Regions from separate parts of the Luteimonas composti genome, predicted to be linked through region 1. Evidence: riboswitches for the same ligand, from Rfam matches in the RefSeq annotation. Region 1 holds a riboswitch; the other holds the start of a gene.
What was found. A riboswitch is a leader RNA that binds a small molecule or an ion and turns the genes downstream of it on or off. The one in region 1 is predicted to bind cobalamin.

Region 1 (7,625 bases):
CATGCGCACGCTGGCGGCCGACATGGCGGCGATGCTCTCGGGCGGCTACACCAACCGCTTCGCGATGCAGAACCGCTCCTACCTGGTGATCCCGCAGGTGCAGCGCAGTGACCGGCTCAACGCCGCGGACCTGCAGAATTACTACACCCGCACCCGCGGTGGCGAACTGATCCCGCTCTCGACCCTGGTGACGCTGCGCGAGAGCGCGCAGCCGCAGTCGCTCAAGCGCTTCCAGCAGCTCAACGCGGTGTCGATCACCTTCGCCCCGCGTCCAGGCGTGAGCAAGGGCGAGGCGCTGGCGATCCTCGACCAGGCTGCGCGCGAGGTGCTGCCGCAGGGCTACACGGTCGACTACGCCGGCGAATCGCGCCAGTTCAAGCAGGAGGGCTCGGCGATGCTGCTCACCCTGGCGCTGGCGCTGGTGGTGATCTTCCTGGTGCTGTCGGCGCAGTTCGAAAGCTTCCGCGATGCGCTGATCATGCTGCTCACCGTGCCGATGGCGATCTGCGGCGCCCTGCTGGTGCTCAACGTGCTGGCCATCGCCAGCGGCATCCTGGGTTTCGCCGGCATCGAGGCCTTCCCGGGGATGAGCATCAACATCTACACCCAGGTGGGCCTGGTGACCCTGGTGGGCGTGATCTCCAAGCACGGCATCCTGATCGTGGAGTTCGCCAACAAGCTCCAGGAGCAGGGCCTGTCCAAGCGCGAGGCGATCGAGGAAGCCACCGCGATCCGCCTGCGTCCGGTGCTGATGACCACCGCCGCGCTGGTGTTCGCGATGATCCCGCTGCTGATCGCCAAGGGCCCTGGCGCCGCCTCGCGCTTCTCGATGGGCACGGTGATCGCCTCGGGCATGACCATCGGCACGCTGTTCACCCTGTTCGTGCTGCCGGCCTTCTACCTGTACCTGGCGCGCGACCACTCGCACGACCTGGAACATGAGCAGGTCGACGATGGCGAGGCTCCGGTGGCGGCGCAGCCGCAGCACGGATGAATCCAGGCAGGTGGCCCGCAACGGGCCACCTCCTTCCGGCCGCGCGCGCCGCTAGCCGGTCGCGATCCCGGGCAGCCGCAGCGACGCCGCCGCCTCGTCGGCGGACACGCCATGGCCGATCACCCCCAGGCAGGGCGCCGGCAGGGCGGCCCCGAGCAGGCCCAGGTAGTCATCGACGCGGTCGAAGTCCGGATCGACGCGATTGCCGATCCAGCCGACCAGCCGGCAGCCGTCTTCCAGGACCGCGCGCGCGCTCAGCCGCGCGTGGCTCAGGCAGCCCAGGCGCAGCCCCACCACCAGGAGCACCTGCCCTCCGACGGCATGGGCCATCGCCGACTGTTCCAGGCCGTCGCCCATCGGCGCCAGCCAGCCGCCGGCGCCCTCCACCACCACCGCATCGGCGCTGGCGGCCAGCCGCGCGAACGCCGCGAGCAGGGGCGGCAGCGCGACCTCCACCCCCGCATCGCACGCCGCCAGCTGCGGCGCGGTCGCGGCCGGCAGCGCGAACGGATTGACGTCGGCATAGTCGGGTTGCGGCACGCTCGCGGCCCGCAGCGCCAGCGCGTCCTCGTTGCGCCAGCCATCGGCCGTGCGCTCGCAGCCGCTGGCGACCGGCTTCATGCCGACCGCGCGCAGGCCCCGCGCACGCAGCGCGTGCAGCAGGGCCACCGACGCGAAGGTCTTGCCCACGCCGGTGTCGGTACCGGTGATGAACCAGGCGGTGCTCACGGGCGGTCCCGTTGCAGCGCCAGCCGCTGGCGTTCGCGCCGCACGTGGTACCACGGCATCCACAGCCCGAGCGTGGCGTAGCACCACATCGGCAGTCCGGCCAGCACGCGCAGCGGGCCCCGCAGCGCCGGATCGCGCCAGTACAGCAGCAGTGCCAGCACCAGGGCGGCCAGCGACACACCGGCGAGGATCGCGTGCGAGCCTACCTCGGTGCGCAGCAGGTGGCGCTCGTTGGCGTCCAGGCCCAGCGCGTCCGCCAGCTGCAACGCATGCGCGTTGAGCCGCCACAGCAGCCAGGCCAGCATGCCGAAACCGAGGCTGTAGACCAGGAAGGTGGCCTGCAGGTCGCGCATCGCGCGCCGGGGGTCGAAACCGAGTTCGCTGGGCAGCCAGCCCCCGGTGAGCAGCGACAGGAAGCTCGAGGCCACCATCCGCAGCGGATACACGTACACCATCACCGCCAGCACCAGCGCCAGGCTGAGCACGGTGGCGGTGGCGTCTTCCAGCCCGAGCCGCCGGCTCCAGCGGTTGTGCGCGGCCCAGAACATCATCAGCACCGCGAAACAGGCGATGAAGGTGGGCACCCTGCGCAGCGCGTCGATCAGTTCTGCGGCGGTCTGCGGCAGGTCGCTGGTGACGATCACCAGCAGGGTGATCGAGAAGGCGAAGGCCGCGTCGACGAAGGTTTCCAGCCGCGTGACCTGCGCGCCGCGCAGCCGGAATCCGGCCGCATCGCGCGGGAGCTGCTGCATCTGGTCCATCCACCCTCCGGGAGCGCGCGGGGCGCGCTGCTACACTGCCCCGATGTTCACTGCAGCCAGTGTAAGCGGCGACAAGCCGCAGCAGTATGCCCAGCTCGCCGAACAGGCGCGTGCCCTGCTGCACGGCGAACCAGACCGCATCGCCAACGCCGCCAACCTGTCCGCGCTGGTCTACCACGCACTGCCGCGGCTTAACTGGGTGGGCTTCTACTTCTTCGACGGCACCGAACTGGTGGTCGGACCCTTCCAGGGCCTGCCCGCCTGCGTGCGGATCCCGCTGGACCGGGGCGTTTGCGGCGCGGCCGCCAGCAGCCGCCAGACCCAGCGCGTGGAGGACGTGCATGCCTTCCCCGGCCATATCGCCTGCGACGCCGCGTCCCGCTCGGAGCTGGTGGTGCCGCTGGTGAAGGACGGCGCGCTGGTCGGCGTGTTCGACCTGGACAGTCCGGACCCGGCGCGTTTCGACGTTCAGGACCAGGAGGGGCTGGAAGCCATCGCCCGCATCTACGTCCAATCGCTGCCATGAATGCACCGTTGAAGATGCGCAACATCGGTCCGAAATCCGCCGCCTGGCTGCGCCAGGTCGGCCTTCGAACCAGCGAGGACCTGATCGCCGCCGGGCCGGTGGACGCCTTCATGCGCGTCAAGCGCGCCGGCTTCAAGCCCAGCCTGAACATGCTCTACGCGCTGGAAGGCGCGATGCAGGACTGCCACTGGCAGGACGTGCCCGAGGCGCGGCGCGCCGAACTGGTGGCCGCGGTCGAAGCGGCCACCGCCGAGCTGCCCGCCCCGCGCGGCCGTCCGGCGGCGGCGCCGGTCACCACCACCCACCACCAGGACGAAGGCCCGGCCGCCTCGTTCGGCTTCCTCGACGAGCCCACGGGCGACGAGCGCGACTGACGCTTCGCGGGTTGGACAACCGGTCCACCCCCGCCTGCCCGCGCTCCCGTACAATGCCGCCTGCTCCAGGGTGGCCCGCGGACGTTCGTCCAAGGGCTGAAACGGGAAGCCGGTGACGCCGGCGTCGCTTGCGACGCGGCCATTCCGGCACTGCCCCCGCAACGGTAAGCGAGTACGACCGCCGCATCCGCCACTGTGCTCCGGCACGGGAAGGCGCGGCGGTCGAGGCCTAGGCCTCGGCTCGCGAGTCCGGAGACCGGCCCCGGGGTCCACAGGTTGCGATGCGGAGGGCGTCGCGGCGTGCCGTACGCCGCCGCGTGCCGTCCGCCTGCTCCCTCCCTCGCGACTCCACGCCAGCAAGGCGCGCGGGGCGCGCGATGGAGCTTCTTGAAATGTCGAACCCGAACCTGATCCGCCTGTCCGTGGCCGCCGTGCTGGCCGCGTCCCCGCCTGCCGTCGCGACGCCGCAGGCCACCGATCTCGACGAGGTGCTGGTGACCGGCACCCGCACCGAGGTGCGGCTGGCCGAAAGCCTGCTGCCGGCCGAGGTGCTCGACCGCGACCAGATCGAACGCAGCCAGGCGCGCGACCTGATCGAGCTGCTGCGCGGCCGTGCCGGCGTCGACGTGGGCAACACCGGCGGACGCGGCAAGCTCAGCAGCCTGTACCTGCGCGGCGCCGAATCCGACCACGTGCTGGTGCTGGTGGACGGCATCAAGATGAACTCCGCCACCGCCGGCATGGCTGCGTTCCAGGACCTGCCGCTGGCGCAGATCGAGCGCATCGAGATCATCCGCGGCCCGCGGTCGAGCCTGTACGGCTCCGAGGCGATCGGCGGCGTGGTGCAGGTGTTCACGCGCCGCGCGCAGGCGCGCGGGCTGTCGCCGCAGTTCACCGTGGGCGCGGGCAGCCACGGCGCGCGCGAGGCCAGCGCCGGCTTCGACCTGCGCGGCGAGCGCGGCTGGCTGGGCGTGCATGGCGCCTACGATTCCACCGATGGCTTCAATGCCTGCCGCGGCTCGGGCGCGCTGTTCCAGGGCTGTTTCGCCGACGAACCCGACGACGACGGCTACCGCAACGTGTCGATCGGCCTGCGCGGCGGCGCGCAGCTGGGCGAGGCGACGGAGCTCGACGGCAGTTTCCTGCAGGCCGATGGCGAGAACGCCTTCGACGGTTCCTGGACCAACCGCTCCCGCGTCCGCCAGCAGGTCTCGGGCCTGCGCCTGCGCCACGCCCCACGCCAGGGCCGGCTTGAGCTCAGCGCGGCGCTGGGGCGCAACCAGGACCGCTCCGACGACTACCAGGGCCAGGAACTGCGCAGCGCCTTCCTCACCCGTCGCGACAGCGCCTCCCTGCAGGCCGACCTGGAGTTGCGCGCCGGCCACCTGCTCACCACCGGCATCGACCACCAGCGCGACCGCGTCGACAGCCTCATGCCCTATACCGTCGACGCGCGCGACAACACCGGCGTCTTCGTCGGCTACGACGGCAAGCTCGGCGCGCAGCGGCTGCAGGCCAGCGTGCGCAACGACGACAACGCGCAGTTCGGCAACCACCTCACCGGCAGCCTGGGCTGGGGCACGACGCTGGCCAGCGGCCTGCGCCTGTCGGCCAACGCGGCCACCGGGTTCAAGGCGCCCACGTTCAACGATCTTTACTACCCCGGCTCGGAAAGCCCGTGGCTGCAGCCGGAGACCTCGCGCAGCCTCAACCTCGGCCTGTCGCGCGCCACCGCCAGCCACCGCTGGTCGCTGGACGTGTTCGAAAGCCGCATCGACGACCTGATTGTGTTCGTCTACCCGCCGCCGGACTTCCTCGGGGTGGGGAGCAATATCGACCAGGCGCGCATCCGCGGGGCCGAGTTCGGCTTCGATACCACGCTGGCCGGGATCGATGTGTCGCTGCAGCTCAGCCATGCGGATCCGCGCGACCGCAGCGGCGGCGCCAACCACGACCGGGTGCTCGCGCGGCGCGCGCGCAATACCGGCCGGATCGGGCTCGACCGCGAATTCGGCCCGCTGCGCGCCGGCATCACCGTCAACGGCGCCGGCGCGCGCTACGACGATGCCGCCAACAGCGTCCGCCTCGGCGGCCATGCCACCACCGACCTGCGCCTGGAGTACGCCTTCCACCGCGACTGGACCCTGCTCGCGCGCGCCAGCAACGTGTTCGACCGCGAATACGAGACCGTGGCCTGGTACTACCAGCCCGGCCGCGAGTACCAGCTGACGCTGCGCTGGCGGCCGGCAGTGCGCTGACCGCTCGCCGCGCACGGCAGGCGCGGACGCCTCTGGTGCGTCCGCGCTTTTCTTCAGTGCAACAGGCCCTGCACCGGCGGCAGCGCCGATGCCGCCGCGGTGCCGCGCACGCCGCGCAGCACCGAAACCAGGTCGCGATACGTCTCCGCCAGGCGCGCAAAAAGCCCGGCGTAGGCGTCGCGTCCGGCATCGGCCACGCCCTGGTAGGCGCCGCGCCCGAGGTCGACGAAGTACTCCACGCTCACCCGGCGTCGCTTCGCCAGGGCCGGGAACAGGCCGGCCACCAGCAGGCAGCGGTCGCCCACGTCGCGTAGTGCGTCGGCGCGCGCGCTGCCGGCCTGCTGCTGCGCGTCCAGCCATTCCAGCGCCTGGATGCGCGCCAGCAGGCGCGCGTCGCGCTGGTGGCGCAGCAGGACGAAGACCAGATAGCTCTCCTGCGCCTCGTCGAGTTCGGGCCAGCCGTTGCGGCAGGCCTCACGGATGGCCGATTGCCACAGCTCGGCTGCGGCCCCCTGTCGGATCGTGCCCATGCATCTCCTCCGGTGACACGCCTCGAGCCTAGCGCCGTCCCGGGTGGAGGTGTTGTCAGCAGGCGGCGGGCGCTGCTGCCAGCAGTTCGCGCAGGTCGCCGACCACGCGCCAGGCGCCGGCGCTGTCGAGATCGAAGTCGCGGCGGTAGCCGTAGTCCACCAGGGCCAGCGGCATGGTCGCCGCACGCGCGGCCTCGGCATCGGTGTGCGAGTCGCCCACCATCAGGCATTCGCGCGCGGACAGGCCGAATCCCTCGGCGATGTGCAGCAGCGGCCGCGCGTCGGGCTTGCGTTCGGGCAGGGTGTCGCCGCCGACGATCGCCTCGAAGCGCGCCTCCCAGCCCAGCGCGTGGAGCAGCGGATCGATGAACCGCGCCGGTTTGTTGGTGCACAGCGCGATTCGCACGCCACGCCCGTGCAGGCGCTCCAGCGCCTGTTCCACGCCCGGGTAGGCCACCGCCTGGCGCGGCAGGGAATCGCCGTAGTGGCGCATCAGCAGCGCGTAGGCCGACTCGAAACCATCGCCGTCGGGCAGGATGGCCCCGGCATGGTCCAGGGCGCGCCGCAGCAGCAGGCGCGCGCCATCGCCGATCCAGGCGCGCACCGTGGCCTCGTCCTGGGCGGCATGGCCGAGGTCGAGCAGGGTGCGGTTGACCGCCTCGGCGATGCCGCCGGCGCTGTCGATCAGGGTCCCGTCGAGGTCGAACAGGGCGGCGCGGTAGGGAAACGTCATCGGAAAACCATCGCAACGCGGCCGCCCAGTGTATCGGCCCGCGCGCGCCCGCTCAGGCGCAGGGGGCCTGCGCGAACAGCTGCGCCTGCACGGCCAGCTCCTCCGGGTCCTGGAAATTCGACAGCCCCACCCCCACCAGCCGGTAGCGCGTCGACCCGGGCAGGGCGACGCGCGACAGCAGCGACAGCGCGGTCGCAGTGAACTCCTCCTGCGAGCCCGGCGGCGCGTCCGGGGTGAGGCTGCGGGTGAGGATGCGGAACTGCGCGGTCTTGAGCTTCAGCACCACGGTGCGGCCGATGCGCGGCGTCTTGCGCGTCGCGGCCCAGGCCTTCTCCGCGATGCGGCGCACGTGCGGCGCCAGTTCGTGCAGCGGCAGGTCCTGGGCGAAGGTGTCCTCGGCCGAGATCGACTGTACCGGCTGGTCGGGCTGCACCGGTCGTTCGTCGATGCCGCGGGCACGCCGGTACAGCGAGGCCCCGAAGCTGCCGAAGCGCGCCTGCAGGGCCTCCAGCGGCAGGGTGCGCAACTCGCCCACGGTGCGCACGCCCAGTTCCTCGAGTTTGGCCTGCATCACCTTGCCGACTCCCGGGATGCGACCGACCGGCAGCGGGGTGAGGAAGCCGTCGACCTGGCCGGGGCGCACCACGAACAGGCCGTCGGGCTTGTTCCAGTCCGAGGCGATCTTGGCGATGAACTTGTTGGGGGCCACGCCGGCCGAGG
Region 2 (7,625 bases), 290 kb from region 1:
CCGCGTGCGCTTCCTGTGGCAGCTCACCCGACCGGTGACGCCGGAGGGCGACGCACCCACGCGCGCCGCATTGAACGCGGTGGGTGCATCGCTGGCCTAGGAGTGATCCGGCCGGGAGGCCGTGGCGCCTACGCTGCGGCCTGGCCCGAGCGCAGCGCCCGGGCCGCCGCGACCATCGCCTCAAGCGCGGCCATCGTTTCGGTCCAGCCGCGGGTCTTGAGCCCGCAGTCCGGATTGACCCAGAGCTGGTCGGCAGGGATGACCGACATGGCCTTGCGCAGCAGTTCGCTCATTTCCCGGCGGTCGGGCACGCGCGGCGAATGGATGTCGTAGATGCCCGGTCCGATCGCATTGGGATAGCGGAACCGCACGAACGCATCCAGCAGTTCCATGCGCGAGCGGGAGGTTTCGATCGAGATCACGTCCGCATCCATCGCCGCGACCGCTTCGATGATGTCGTTGAACTCGGAATAGCACATGTGGGTGTGGATCTGCGTGCAATCGCCCACCGACGCGGTGGTGATGCGGAAACATTCCACCGCCCAGCCGAGGTACTCGCCCCAGTCCTGGCGCAGCAGGGGCAGGCCTTCGCGCAGAGCGGGTTCGTCGACCTGGATGATGCCGATGCCCGCCGCCTCCAGGTCCTCCACTTCGTCCCGCAGGGCGATCGCGATCTGCCGGCAGGTCTCGGCGCGCGGCTGGTCGTCGCGCACGAACGACCACTGCAGCATCGTCACCGGGCCGGTGAGCATGCCCTTCATCGGCCGGCGCGTGAGCGACTGCGCGTGCGTCGACCAGCGCACCGTCATCGGCGCGGGACGCGACACGTCGCCGTAGATGATCGGCGGTTTCACGCAGCGCGAGCCGTAGCTCTGCACCCAGCCATTGCGGGTAAAGGCGAATCCTTCCAGTTGTTCGCCGAAGTATTCGACCATGTCGTTGCGTTCGAACTCGCCGTGCACCAGCACGTCGATGCCGAGACGCTCCTGGGCCTCGACGCAGCGCGCGGTCTGCGCTTCGAGGAAGGCCTCGTACGCCGCCCCGTCCAGCCGACCAGCCCTGAACGCGGCGCGCGCCTTGCGAATCTCAGGGGTTTGGGGAAACGACCCGATCGTTGTGGTCGGGAATGGCGGCAGCTGCAGGCGGTCTTGCTGCAGCCTGCTCCGCTGGGCGTAGGGCGTCGCGCGGCGGGTCTCGTCCGGCGACACGCCGGCGACCCGCGCGGCCACCTCGGGACGGTGGACACGGCGCGAGCCGCGGCGGGCCTGGAGACGCTCGCGCGCGAGCTCCAGCGTGGCGCCGGCCGATGCGAGGCCGTTCACGGCGTCGGCCATCACGCGCAGCTCGCCGATCTTCTCCCTGGCGAAGGCGAGCCAGCCGCGCAGTTCGCCCGCCAGCCCGGTTTCGAGGCTCGCGTCGATGGGGACGTGCAGCAGCGAACACGAGGGCGCCACCTGCAGGCGGTCGTTGCCGATTCTGTCCGCGGCCGAGCGGACAAGCGTCACCGCCCGATCGAGATCGGTCCGCCAGATGTTACGCCCGTCGACAACCCCCAGCGACAGCACACACTCCACGCGCAGTGCGTCCAGCACCGCGTCCAGCTGCTCGGGCGCACGCACCAGATCCACGTGCAGGCCATCGACCGGCAGCGATGCGGCAAGCGGCAGGCGCGGTCCGAGCGGCCCGAAATACGTCGCCAGCAGCAGCTTCGGCCCGCCGGCTTTTGTGAGCACAGCGTAGGCATGCTGGAAGGCCTGGGCCGCATCTTCGTCGAGGTCGAGCACCAGGCAGGGCTCATCCAGTTGCACCCACTCGGCGCCCGCGCGTCGCAGCGCAACCAGCAGTTGCGCGTAGACAGGCAGCAGCGCCGGCAGCAGCTCCAGCGGCCGACTGCCATCGACGCACTTGGACAGCAGCAGGAAGCTCACTGGACCCAGCAGCACCGGGCGTGCCTTCGCGCCTGCGTCGCGCGCCTCGATGAACTCGGCGACCGGCTTGTCGCCGCGCAGCCGGAACGACTGTCGAGCCTCGAGTTCCGGGACCAGGTAGTGGTAGTTCGTGTCGAACCACTTGGTCATTTCCAGCGCAGGCAGGTCGAGCCCATCGCGCTGGTCGCCGCGCGCCATCGCGAAGTAGCCGCGCAGGGGGTCCGATTCGAGCAGCGACCTGTAACGCTGCGGGACGGCGTCGAACAGCACGGCCGTGTCCAGCACGTGGTCGTACAGCGAGAAATCGTTGCAGGGCACGACGTCCGCGCCAGTGGCGTGCTGGAGCTGCCAGTGCCTCAGCCGGAGTGTCCTGGCCTGGTCGTGCAGCTGTGCGGCGGTGGCGTCGCCGCGCCAGTAGGCTTCGACAGCCTTCTTCAGCTCCCGTCGCAGGCCGATGCGCGGGAAGCCCAGGTTGCATACGGTGGTCATGTGCGTGTCATCCTCGATTCGTGGTCGCCCCCTCGGGCGATTCGGAGCCGTGAGACACGCGCGAAGACACGCGCCCGGTCGAGGGGCACGGCTCCCCGCACCTCCCACGGGCGCCAGGTCGACGGAGATCGTTCTCCGGCCAGGCAGGTCTTCGGACTCGTGGACACAGGACGGTTCTCGCCCTTCCTACTGTTCGCCGCTTCCCGGGCATGGCCCAGTGCTTCATGGCGAAGGTCGTTTCCACATACCGCTGCGGGGCAGTGCCGGCTTCGACCCGGGGGTCCTACCGGCTTCCCTTTTGAACATATCGCTCTATCGAGATTAAGCGATACATACCTTGGCGGCGTGGACGGTACGCCTGGTTGGGGCGTCGGTCAAGGCCGGACCTTCCGGACGGGCGGGACCGCGCGATCTTCGTCTGGACCCGGAGGCGCCGTGCAGCACGCGGCGGACCGTGCTGCGGCCCCCGGGTGCCCCGGAATATGCGTCGCTGCGAACGCGATGCTGTGGATCTGCTGACGCGCCGCGCAGCGTGGGGGCGTCAGCGGAACACCACCGTGCGATGGCCGTTGAGCAGGATCCGGTGCTCCACGTGCAGGCGCACCGCGCGCGCCAGCACCCGCGACTCGACGTCGCTGCCGATGCGGATCAGCGCCGCCGGGGTCATCGCGTGGTCCACGTGGGCCACGTCCTGGTCGATGATCGGGCCTTCGTCGAGGTCGGGCGTCACGTAGTGCGCGGTGGCGCCGATGATCTTGACCCCGCGCGCGTGCGCCTGGTGGTAGGGCTGCGCGCCCTTGAAGCTGGGCAGGAAGCTGTGGTGGATGTTGATCGCGCGCCCGGCCAGCGCCTCGCACAGCCGCGGCGAGAGGATCTGCATGTAGCGCGCCAGCACGACCAGGTCGATGCGCTCGCGCTCGACCAGGTCGAGGATCCGCTGCTCCTGCGCCTCGCGCGTGCCGGCGTCCACCGGGAAATGGTGGAACGGCACGCCGTAGCTGCCGGCCAGCCGGGCGTAATCGGCGTGGTTGGAGGCCACCGCGGCGATGTCGGCGCGCAGCTGCCGGCTGTGGGTGCGAAACAGCAGGTCGTTGAGGCAGTGGCCCTGCCGGCTCACCAGCACCAGCAGGCGCGCGCGCCTGCGCGCGTCGTGCATGGCCCAGTCCATGGCGTGCGCGGCGGCCAGCGGCGCGAAGGCCTCGCGCACCGTGTCCACCGGCGTACTCGCCGGCACGTCGAAATGTACGCGCAGGAAGAAGCGCCCGGATTCGGGATCGCCGAACTGCTGGGCGTCGATGATGTTGCAGCCATGCTCGAACAGCAGGCCCGACACGCCGTGGACGATGCCGGTGCGGTCGGGGCAGGACAGGGTCAGGATGTGGTCGCGGGACATCGCGTCGCGGCGGAAGGCGGGCGCGGGACTATGTCACAGCGACGGGGATGCCCGCAGTTTCGGTTGCGCCGGCAACGAAAGGCGCCCCGTCAGAATCCCGTCTGGTGCCGGACCGCGTCAGCGTGCAGCGACTCGTTGAGCTGGTCGACCACGATGGCCCACTTCGCGTCGGCGCCGATGCTCTCGGCCAGGAACTGTCGCTGGCCCGCGTTCCAGAACGGCGCCTCGTGGACGTGCACCTCGCCAGGCAGCTGGTGCGCGCCGATGAAGCCGGCGATCGCCTCCGGGCCGGCATCCAGGCCCAGCTGCTCGAAGAGATGGGTCATGGTGGGGCTGGTCTCGTCCACGTCGCGCCTTCGCCAATGGCCGCCGCCGGCCGGGACGGCAGGATCGCGGCGCGCCCGCCAACGCGGCGTGAGCGCAGCATCCGCCCCGTCCAGCGTGCCGTCACGGTGCAGCCTCGCGCGCAAGGGGGCGCAGGGCGCCGGCCATGCCCGCTCCCACTGCACCGCGGGCCGTCGTCCAGCACGCCGACAACGCTGCGGCCAGCGGCCGTGCCGGATGCCGCCGGAGGTCCTGCCCCGCAGGCGCGGCGACCACCGTGTCCCGCGCGAAGCGCGGGACATCGAGAAGCCGCCGGGTCATCCATGCCGCCAGAGCGGACGCGGGGCCTTGCGATCGCGCAGCACGGTCCGGGCATGCGCGCTCCGGCGTCCTCCGGCCGCATGCGCGCACGGCGTGGGCGCGTCTATGCGTCCACCGGTTCGGCGACCGGCAGCCACAGCTGTACCTCGCGCAGGATCTGGCCGGGCGCCTGGAACCCGGGCAGCCGCCTGGCCTCGGCGCCGCGGTCGAACAGCGCGAGCGTGGGCGTCTGGCGCAGCCCGAGCGCGCGGAAGAATTCCTCGCCCACCGTCTCCAGCTTGACCTTGAGCAGGACCAGTCCCGCGGCGGCGGACTCGCCGGCGAACTTCTGCAGCGACATGTCCAGCATCCGGCAGCCGGGGCAGTCGTCCTTGTAGTAGTCCACCAGCAGGCGCGGGTGCGCGGCGAGGGTGGCGAAATAGTCGTCAGGCGATGATGCGTGCAGGGTCTGCATCGGGCGTGTTCTCGATGGATGTCAGGATCTGGTCCGTCCATTGCTGGATCCGGTGCGCGTCGCGCGCGCCGTGCGGCATCTGCTCGATCTCCAGTCGCGGATGGGGCGAGCCGAAGAAGCGCGCCATTCGCCGCACTGCGCCGCAGTAGTAGGCCTCGCCCCACTGGGTCTCGCCGGTGCCGAAGACCGCGACATGGCGCGGCTTGCCCACCGCCTCGACCAGTTCGGCGATGAAGCGCTTCATCTCCGCCGGCGTGCGTCCGCCGTTGTCGGTCCAGGCGCCAAGCAGGTAGGCGTCATGGCGCGGGTCGGCGCCGGCTGCGGCGAGCCCGGCGATGTCGGCCTCGACCCAGCTCACCGCATGCCCGCGCAACTGGCAGCGCGCGCGCACCATCCGCGCGAGGTCGCGCGTGTTGCCGCTGAGCGAAGCGAAGGCAATCAGGATGCGCATGCTGCGATTTGCGGTCGTGGGTTGCCGGACATACTCACGCTTCATCGAATCACCAATCACCAATCACCAATCACCAATCACCAATCACGCCCGAATCACAGATCGTCGAAACCGTTGTCCGCATTGGTCTTCTTGTACGAGGCATTGCGCATCTCGAAGAAGTCGGTCTTGGTCTCGGTGAAGTTGTCGGCGTAGGCGCGGATCCAGGGCATCACGTTGTCGCCGGCGCCGGGGTACAGCTGCTCGATGCCGAGCATGCCGGCCATCTTGTTGGCGCGGTACTTCACGTAGCGGATCATCTCGTCGACGTCGATGCCGTCGATGCCGTCGAGCACCTCGCCGGTCCACTGCGTCTCCAGCTCGATCGCGTGGGCGAAGGCCGTGTGCACGTAGTCGGCCAGTTCGTCGGTCTGCAGCTCCGGGTTCTCGCCGACGATGGCGCGGATCACCTCGCTGATGAACTTGGTGTGGGCCAGCTCGTCGCGGTTGATGAAGCTGATGATCTTGCCGGTGCCGGTCATCCGGTTCTGCCGCACCAGGTTGTAGAAGTAGGCGAAGCCGGAATAGAAGTTGATGCCCTCGAGGATCGAGGACTGGATCAGCGAACGCAGCAGGGTCTCGGCGGTCTTCTCGCGCATGAAGTCGTCGTAGGACGCCATGATCGGCGCGTTGCGGCGCAGGATGGTCGGATGGGTGCGCGCGATCTCGAAGATCCGGTTCTGGTTGGCCAGGTCGGTGATCGAGGCCAGCACGTAGCTGTAGCTCTCGTTGTGGATCACCTCCTGCTGGCCGATGATCGCGGCGTTGGCGTGCGCGGCCGGGTCGGTGATGTACTCGGCGACGTTGTAGATGAAGCGCGTCTGCGGCGAGTCGAGCGTGGCCAGCAGGCCGATGATCGAATCGAAGGCGTACTTCTCGCGCGCCGACAGCTCGCCGTACTGGCGCGCATCGCCCTTCATGTCGACCTCGTCGGGGATCCAGAAGTTGGTCGAAAGCTCCTTGTAGGCGCGGTAGAACGACGGATACGGAATGTCGTTCCAGTTGAGGATGCCCGAGGTGCGGCCGTTGATGATCCCGGTCGAGCGGTTCGGATGGCGCGGCTCGAGGATGCGGATGCGCTCGAGCGGGGTACGGGTGAGCGGTGCGGTGGCGGACATGATTGGCTTGCTCTTCTCCGATTGCGGGCGAACGGATCTGTCGGGAGGAAAGCCCCCCTGAGTCAGGGGGGCGCGCCGAAGGCGCAGGGGTGTGGCTGTTCGATGAGTGCAGGGTCCACGGTTCGCCATGCGAACCGTGGAAGCGAAAGCGCGAATGCGCTTTAGCTACTGCACCATTCGCACTCGTCGATATCGATATCGTTCGAGCGCACGTAGTACGTCGTCTTCAGCCCTTCCCGCCACGCCGTCATGTGCAGCTCCAGCAGGGTCGAGGCGCGGATCGTCGCGGGCACGTAGAAGTTGAAGCTGACTGACTGGTCGACATGGCGCTGGCGTCGCGCGTTCTGGCGCACCGAGGCGAACTGGTCGACCTGGTAGGCGCCCTTTCCGTAGTACGGCCAGGTCTCCAGCGACAGCCCCGGCGCCGCCACCGGCCGGCGATAGTCCTTCTTTTCCTCGTAGTAGAAGGCCGAGTAGATCGGGTCGATCGAGGCGGTGCTGCCGGCGATCTGCGCGGTCGACATGTTCGGCGCCACCGCCAGCAGCCAGCCGTTGCGCAGGCCGTTCACCGCCACCTGCGCCGCCAGGTCCAGCCACTGCGGTGAGACGTATCCGCGGTCGCGGAAGTAGGCGCCGGTGTGCCAGTCGCTGCCGGTGAACGCCGGATAGGTGCCTTTTTCCTTCGCCAGTTCCATGCTGGCCTGGATGGTCAGGAAGTTGATCCGCTCGTACAGCGCATCGCTGAAGCCTTCGGCCTCGGGATCGTTCCAGTGGATGCCCTTGAGCGCCAGCAGGTGGTGCCAGCCGAACGTGCCCAGCCCGATCGCGCGGTACTTGCGGTTGGTGATGGTCGCCTGCGGCACCGGGAGCGCGTTGAGCTCGATCACGTTGTCGAGCATGCGCACCTGGATCGGAATCAGCCGCTCCAGAACGTCGGTGATCAGGTCGCCCTGGCCATCCTGCGGGACGACGGCGCGGCCGAGGTTGATCGAGGACAGGTTGCAGACCACGAAATCGCCGGCCTGCTTCGTGGTCACGATCTGGTTGCCGGAGATGATTTCCTGCATGAGCCGGGTCGGGCTCATGTTCTGCAGGATCTCGGTGCACA

Region 2: it holds a riboswitch for cobalamin, as region 1 does, so the genes downstream of both, metE (5-methyltetrahydropteroyltriglutamate--homocysteine S-methyltransferase) here and ACFQ2D_RS06355 (TonB-dependent receptor domain-containing protein) in region 1, are expected to answer to the same signal.

What each region holds. Positions count from the first base shown of each region.
Region 1 is NZ_JBHTKU010000002.1:378,049-385,673, reverse strand. It holds gene ACFQ2D_RS06380 (efflux RND transporter permease subunit) at 1-994, shown strand, start outside; gene bioD (dethiobiotin synthase) at 1,046-1,723, opposite strand; gene ACFQ2D_RS06370 (TMEM175 family protein) at 1,720-2,484, opposite strand; gene ACFQ2D_RS06365 (GAF domain-containing protein) at 2,528-3,010, shown strand; gene ACFQ2D_RS06360 (TfoX/Sxy family protein) at 3,007-3,384, shown strand; cobalamin riboswitch at 3,436-3,663, shown strand; gene ACFQ2D_RS06355 (TonB-dependent receptor domain-containing protein) at 3,777-5,642, shown strand; gene ACFQ2D_RS06350 (hypothetical protein) at 5,696-6,172, opposite strand; gene gph (phosphoglycolate phosphatase) at 6,228-6,905, opposite strand; gene dinB (DNA polymerase IV) at 6,958-7,625, opposite strand, start outside.
Region 2 is NZ_JBHTKU010000002.1:87,297-94,921, forward strand. It holds gene pncA (bifunctional nicotinamidase/pyrazinamidase) at 1-100, shown strand, start outside; gene metE (5-methyltetrahydropteroyltriglutamate--homocysteine S-methyltransferase) at 129-2,417, opposite strand; cobalamin riboswitch at 2,543-2,772, opposite strand; gene purU (formyltetrahydrofolate deformylase) at 2,959-3,810, opposite strand; gene ACFQ2D_RS05105 (DUF2789 domain-containing protein) at 3,900-4,157, opposite strand; gene ACFQ2D_RS05110 (thioredoxin family protein) at 4,559-4,909, opposite strand; gene ACFQ2D_RS05115 (flavodoxin) at 4,881-5,360, opposite strand; gene ACFQ2D_RS05120 (ribonucleotide-diphosphate reductase subunit beta) at 5,456-6,517, opposite strand; gene ACFQ2D_RS05125 (ribonucleoside-diphosphate reductase subunit alpha) at 6,679-7,625, opposite strand, start outside.